DNA from 2 places in the Bacillus sp. 01N42_2 genome. Region 2 is predicted to be linked to the other one. Evidence: predicted binding sites of a transcription regulator. Region 2 holds the regulator's gene; the other holds the start of a gene.

Region 1 (3,414 bases), 580 kb from region 2:
GCCCGAAAACGAAGGCAAAAATCGAGGAAAAGCTGTAATCAATAAAACGGAAGCTCCCCGGGCTTCCGTTTTTCTTACATACAAACTGCGGCAAGAGCCTTTTGAATATCATAAATGCTTTCATCTTTTTTAAACTGCTTTGAGACAGCGGGAATGTCCGCGCCGGAAATCCAAATTTTCAGCTCTGAATCTAAGTCAAAGCGGCCGGCGGTTTCTACGCTGAATCTGGAAATGCTTTTGTACGGAATGGATTGAATCTCTGTTTTCTTACCCGTAAGTCCCTGTTTATCAACAAGAATAAGACGCTTATCCGTAAAGACAATGATATCGCGGACGAGTTTAAACGCGGCGTTGACATTCTCACCTTCCAGCAGAATACGGGCCAGTTCTTCTTTTGCTTCAGCCTTCGATATTGTCGACGCATTACCCAGCAATCCATTGATAAACCCCATGATAGATCCCCCCTGATACGTATTCTTTCAAATCATACTATAAAAAGGTTTTCATTCCTAGATGAGTAGAGTAAACTGGTGCTGACTGAAAAAGGAGAGCATGTTAAACATGAAAGATCGATATGACAGCTTCGCAGCTCTTTCCGCTGCTGAATCGGAATACAGAATTATCTATGAAGAAAATGAGGGAAGTGAACATATCGTCCTCGCTCCCCACGGCGGCAGAATTGAGCCCGGTGTCAGTGAACTGGTGCGGGCATTTTCTGACCAAAGTTCAATTTACTTATTTGAAGGCACAAAGCAGTGCGGCAACCGTTCCCTCCACTTGACAAGCACACGCTTTGATGAACCGCTGGCTTTAGAAAAAGTGACCGCTCATCATTATGCATTGGCTTTTCATGGGTACCATGATCGGGAAACGGCAAATACACTCGTCGGGGGCGCGGATCTGGAAAAGGCCAGACTGATTTGTGATCTGCTGCGTGAAGCGGGTTTTAGCGCCGAGCTGACGGACATGAACAATCGGCTGGCAGGTGTAAACCCCGGGAATATTGTGAATCGGACAAAAAGGAAAATGGGGCTGCAATTGGAAGTAAGCACGGCACAGAGAAATGCGCTGTTCAGCAATTTTGGCTGCCGGGGAGAAGAATACACGCCAACGGATCTGTTTTTTCGGTATGTAGATGCCGTCAAACTCGGTTTTTATGATAAATGAACAGGGTTCACTGGGTCTGTGGGGAGCAAGAAGTGCTTGGCTGGCAGCACGGTGAGAACAGCTTCATAATGCAAAAACTTTTCCTCCGATGTCAAAATGATGACATTCTGCCGGCTGCGTTTTCAGCCGGCAGAGAATCGCTAGTTTTCAATAAAATACGGCGATTTTTCTTCAGCGGCATGCAAGTGTGTCTGCCTGCCTTCGTAATACACATTCGGCCGCTTGTCGGATAGCAGACAAGTGAGCCGCTTCTGAAATTGAATACCTGCTTTACGCCGTTCAAACAGCTCAAGCCTTTTTTCCGCAAATGACGCCGTCACCCGGAAAGCGGCTGCGATTAAAATGACGGCGTGGTTCCTCCGCTGAGGAAGCTCCATGTTTAACAGCATAAAGGTCGGTACACAGAAGTGGTACATAAAATGGTTGGCCTGGAATTCCTGCAGTTCCCTGAACAGCTTGTTCATGTGGAAATGGTTCCCGGTATGCTTCAGCACATGGCACAGTTCGTGTGCAAAATCCTCCCATTGCTCCTCAGGTGACTTTTTTTGGTTCAGGACGATGCTGTACATGCCGTCCCGCTTCAGCATCATGCTGTGCGTATCTTCAAAATGAATCCAAATGTCAAGCTCCTTGGCAATCGTTTGCATATCAATATGGAGGGGGGCGGTCATTCCCATGCGGCAATATAAGTTTTTGACGTATTCCTCAAGATGTGTTAAAAAATCGCCCAATTGAATACACCCTTTCGAACATATGTTCTTTTTTAAGCGAGAAAGAAAAGCCCTGATCGGACTTTGAATCAATTCCCTTTTCTTTCAAAAATAAACATTCAGATATTATATCGGCTGAACGTTAAGCATTTTAAGGAAAAGAGCGAATTATTTATGTTTCGGCCTGCGGTTTTTCTCTTTTTCTTTTAAATAATTAATGAATTCAATGGCCTGCTGTTTGCTTTCCGGTGAAAAGTCCTGCATGTCCCGATATGCGATCTGCAGGTCGGGATCGGCAAACATGTCTTCATCTGAAGGTTCTTTTCCGGTTAACAAATAATCCGTCGACACTTTGAAATAATCCGCAAGCTTTTGCAGCGTTTCATAATCGGGTTCAGATCGGCCGTTTTCATAATGAGAATATCTGGCGCGCGAGACACCGATATGATTTGCGACTTCTTCCTGCGTTTTTTTTCCTCTGAGACTTTTCAATCTTCCGCCTATCATCCGAACGACCTCTCTTTTTTCAACACCCTAAGTTACTTATCATTATAGATACAAAATGTATCAAAATAAAGCGATGATAAAAAAAGTATCAAAAAGGTCTTGATGATACGAAAAGTATCGTTTATAATCAACATCACAGGGATACTAAATGTATCAAAATATGATAAGAAATTGATCAGGAGGGTGAGAGATGCATCCGATTATCATCCGTTTCAGCAGCAATCCGGCTGACCAAAGAAGTTTAGGAAAAGCAGGCGGGTCGATATCTTTTACCGCTTGCGGACTTCCGGTGTTCCGATTTGATAACCGATTGCAGTATGAACACTATATAAGTTTGAAGAAAAACGGAGATGTCCGTTATGAATCGTAAAAGCTACCCGTTTTTTATCTATTCCGGATTATTGAATTCTGAACATTATGACAAAATAGGTTCCGCTTTATGGCTGTTTTTATGGTTCATCAGTTCAACGACAAAGGAACACGTAAAAGACGGCGTCAAGTGGGGGCTTGTCCTCGGACATAAGCCAGTAAAAGCAAGAGAAATGGCCGATGTATTCGCAGTCAGTGAAAAAACCGTCAGGCGGTGGCTCGAGAGCTTGGAACAGCATGAATATATCAAAACCGTCCGCGCGCCTTACGGACTTATCATCTCCGTAAAACACTCGAAAAGATTCACGCAAAAAGGGACATTGCCCCGCCCGGAAGCAACTGACCGGACAATATCGGCAGATCACCGGGACAAAAATGTCCAGAGAGAAATAGATATAACAAAAAATCATACTGCTGAAGAAGCGATTACCGAAATTGCCGCCCATTTTATCAGATTAAGGTCTGCACAGGAGGGGCGGAGCGTATACCCGTCGCCCCGGGATTATCAGGCCATCGCCCGTATTGTTTCCCTCGGTGCGTCAGCACAAGAAGCAATCAAATGGCTCGGCGAATGCTTTACAGCTTTTGAACAGCGGCGCACCTCTTCAGCTGAAACGATCAAGGCTTTCAGCTATTGCGCCAAGTTTATGGAGGACCGCTT
Region 2 (3,414 bases):
TTTCTTCAGAATCTTTTTCCGGCATTAATTCTTCAGACGCCTCGGTTTGATATCTCAATTGTGTGCTGTCTGTCCCTGTTTCGCCCTGATAATCTTCAGGCAGCACAAATTGCTGCAGATACCGGTGGAAAAATGCTTCAAAAACAGAAAGGCAAAATGCAGAAATAACCGCTGCCGCTGCAGGGGAGACATTAAACCCGCCAATGTTCATTAGAAATATCCATAATATAATGAATGAAATTCCGAAATCAGCTGCAACGGCTGTAAAATTGCTTGTTCGCGGCAGAATCATGCAATCACCCAAAAAGTAAGTGACCAAACTTAAGATCAAGGTAATAAACAGAACGTTTAAAAAAGTTACTTGGTACATCAGATCGAGAACAATGTACAGCAAAGCAAGTGTGAGCGCTGTTTTAGAAGCGAAAGCAATTACATGTTTCATTTGAACCACCTTCGTTATTTCGTTTAGTCTTCATTGTAGGCAATCAGCAAATTTTTAAACTGGTATATAGTGGTTATAAAGTGTGCGTTTCAATAAAATGTAAATAGACATCACCATATTCACAAGTTAAAATATGTAAAAAAGGGGGATGCAAAATTGAAAAAATGGTGGATATGTATTGCTGTTTTTTTATTATGTTTTTGCGGAGTACACTCAGCAGAAGCGGCTACCACTGAATTCGGATCAAAAACAAGCTTTATAATGGAGGGAGATGTAAAAGAGTTTTTTATTGAAAATCCGGGGGCTGTATCAGCTGATGATTACCTATTAGGATACAAGTTCACCATTGTGAACAATTCTTCATGCAATTTAAACGTGAAACTCCAGCGGATGGCGCTGAACGGAAACTTTTATACATTAAGTTCTAAAAGTTACAGCGGCAGCTGGTTAAACCTAAGTGCCCAGGACAAAAAATCAATTGATCCATATCACAAATACAGGATTCTGATTGAAAGCTCTTCAAACGTCTGTGAACCTGTTCATATTAAAGGGTTATACGGCGTGGAATATTATCATTTTGATTGAAAATAGATACCCGCAAAGGCAGCGGGTTTTTTTACACCTCATCAAAACTTATTGTGCTATGTACTAAATTTTCACAAATACAATGTAATCCGCCCGCTCCAGGTAAAGGTAGATGTATATCAAAATCAGCCCGCACAAATACAAAAGTTGAAAAATGGATAAAAAGTTTCCTTTAGGAAACATTATTTGTTGACTTCAAAAGTGAGATGACAGATAATAAAGATGTAAGTTTTTCCTCCTTAGCAGGTTCGTTTCTTAAGCCAGGGCGAATCTGCTCTTTTTTTGCAAAAGAAAAACCCCTTTCAGAGGGGTTTTACGATAAATAAAGTTTAATAGAATTAATGAACGGCTCTGAATACGCCGATCACTTTCCCTAAAATGCTTACGTTTTGCAGGATAATCGGTTCCATCGTCGGATTTTCCGGCTGCAGCCGCACATAATTGTCTTCTTTATAGAAGCGCTTGACCGTGGCTTCATCATCTTCGGTCATAGCCACCACGATTTCCCCGTTATTGGCCGTGTTCTGCTGTTTGACAATGACGTAATCTTTGTCAAAAATGCCGGCATCAATCATACTTTCTCCCATGATTTCTAACATGAATACGTGTTCTCCCGGAGGAACCATCCGGTCAGGAAGCGGAAAATACTCGTCGATATTTTCAACAGCCGTAATCGGAATACCCGCCGTCACTTTTCCGATGACCGGAACATTGACAACCTGGCTTTTCGGAATTTGGACTTCTTCTTCATCCAATACCTCAATCGCTCTCGGTTTAGTAGGGTCCCGTCTGATCAGGCCTTTTGTCTCCAGCCGCGCCAAATGTCCGTGCACGGTTGAACTGGAAGCCAGTCCTACTGCTTCTCCTATCTCTCTTACAGAAGGCGGATATCCTTTCGTTTTTACCTCTTCTTTAATAAAACGCAGGATATCAAGCTGCCTTTTTGATAGCTTCGTCATATTTCGCACCTCAAAACGTCGATTTTAAGTAGATTATAGCATGATTTTCCTGACAGTACAAACATAGGTTCGAAAAAAACGATTGACAGAAACATTTGTTCGTATATACTGAAAGGTATAAAAAGCGAACAAACATTCTGGAGGTTGTTTAAATGGCGAAGGAATCTATCATATTTGTCGGACTGTTTACTGCGATTTTAAGTGCCGTTATTTTACTTGTTTCATGTGCGGGAAATGATCAGGCACTCAGCCAATATGTTAAAATAAAGGTTCAGGACGGAGATACTCTGTGGTCACTTGCGGATCAAGTAGCAGAGAAGAAAAATATTAACAAAGAAGATTTCATTGAGTGGGTGACGGAGAATAATCATCTCCAAACTGCTGATATAAAGCCCGGAGACGAACTTATTCTTCCGGTTAAAAAGGAGCATCCGGCCGTATATCAGCTGGCCATTGTCAATTAGAGAGGAAAGAGAGAAATGAAGGCGCTCATTTATGCCCGGGTAAGCACAAACAAAGAACAGCAGCAGACGTCTTTAAAAAGACAGGAAGAGGAGCTCAGTGAGATCGCTGCGGCAAACGGCATGGAAGTTGCAAAAGTCATTTCAGAGAAAGCCAGCGGTTACGAAATGGACCGCGACGGAGTATTTGAAATGCTTGATGAAATTAAAAAGTCACATATTGACGCGATATTGGTGCAGGATGAAACAAGACTGGGAAGAGGAAACGCCAAGATCGCGCTTTTGCATTGTATTTACAGGGAGAACGTAAAGATATATACGACGGCTCATAAAGGTGAGCTGGAGCTTTCCGAAGCTGATACGATGGTACTCGAAATCGTCAGTATTGTTGAGGAATATCAAAGGAAAATTCACAATATGAAAATCCGGCGGGGAATGAAAAGAGCCGTAAAAAACGGCTATAAACCTGAACGGAATCTGAAAAACAGACATGAAAACAGCGGAAAAGAAAAAAAAGAGGTTCCTGTTTCGGAAATCATCAGGCTGAGAGCCAACAAGCTTACCTTTGCAGAAATCGCAGCCACCTTAAGAGGATTCGGCTATGATGTATCCAAAGCCACGGTTCACCGGCGTTTTCAGGAATATATCGCAGACAGCGAAGGCAGCTGACATGCTTCAGTTGTAAAAAAGACTATGTTTTAGTAGTATATAATCAACACGCATCAAAGGAGCTTATTATGATTTCTAAAGAAAAAATCGCAAGAATTAACGAATTGGCTCAAAAAGCTAAATCAAACACGATAACCGATGAGGAAAAAGCCGAACAGCAAAAGCTTCGCCAGGAGTATTTGAAAGGATTCCGCTCCTCAATGAAAAATACGTTAAAGAGCGTAAAAGTTATTGATCCGGAGGGTAATGATGTCACTCCTGAAAAATTAAAAAGGGAACAACAGAAAAATAATCTTCA

What was found. The regulator LexA, encoded in region 2, represses DNA repair genes until DNA is damaged. The targets are predictions, from matches to a motif close to CGAACATATGTTCG.
Region 1: AC1DN5_RS07165 (ImmA/IrrE family metallo-endopeptidase) is a predicted target of LexA. The motif match lies at 1,914-1,927, and genes of this name have one in related genera.

What each region holds. Positions count from the first base shown of each region.
Region 1 covers NZ_JBFTRO010000002.1:680,589-684,002, reverse strand. The annotation lists gene AC1DN5_RS07180 (N-acetylmuramoyl-L-alanine amidase) at 1-38, shown strand, start outside; gene AC1DN5_RS07175 (PH domain-containing protein) at 75-452, opposite strand; gene AC1DN5_RS07170 (poly-gamma-glutamate hydrolase family protein) at 562-1,167, shown strand; gene AC1DN5_RS07165 (ImmA/IrrE family metallo-endopeptidase) at 1,308-1,898, opposite strand; gene xre (HTH-type transcriptional regulator Xre) at 2,046-2,384, opposite strand; gene AC1DN5_RS07155 (hypothetical protein) at 2,575-2,754, shown strand; gene AC1DN5_RS07150 (hypothetical protein) at 2,744-3,414, shown strand, end outside.
Region 2 covers NZ_JBFTRO010000002.1:99,548-102,961, reverse strand. The annotation lists gene AC1DN5_RS04460 (YndM family protein) at 1-442, opposite strand, end outside; gene AC1DN5_RS04455 (hypothetical protein) at 599-1,027, shown strand; gene lexA (transcriptional repressor LexA) at 1,366-1,986, opposite strand; gene yneA (cell division suppressor protein YneA) at 2,139-2,450, shown strand; gene AC1DN5_RS04440 (YneB family resolvase-like protein) at 2,466-3,116, shown strand; gene AC1DN5_RS04435 (DUF896 domain-containing protein) at 3,185-3,414, shown strand, end outside.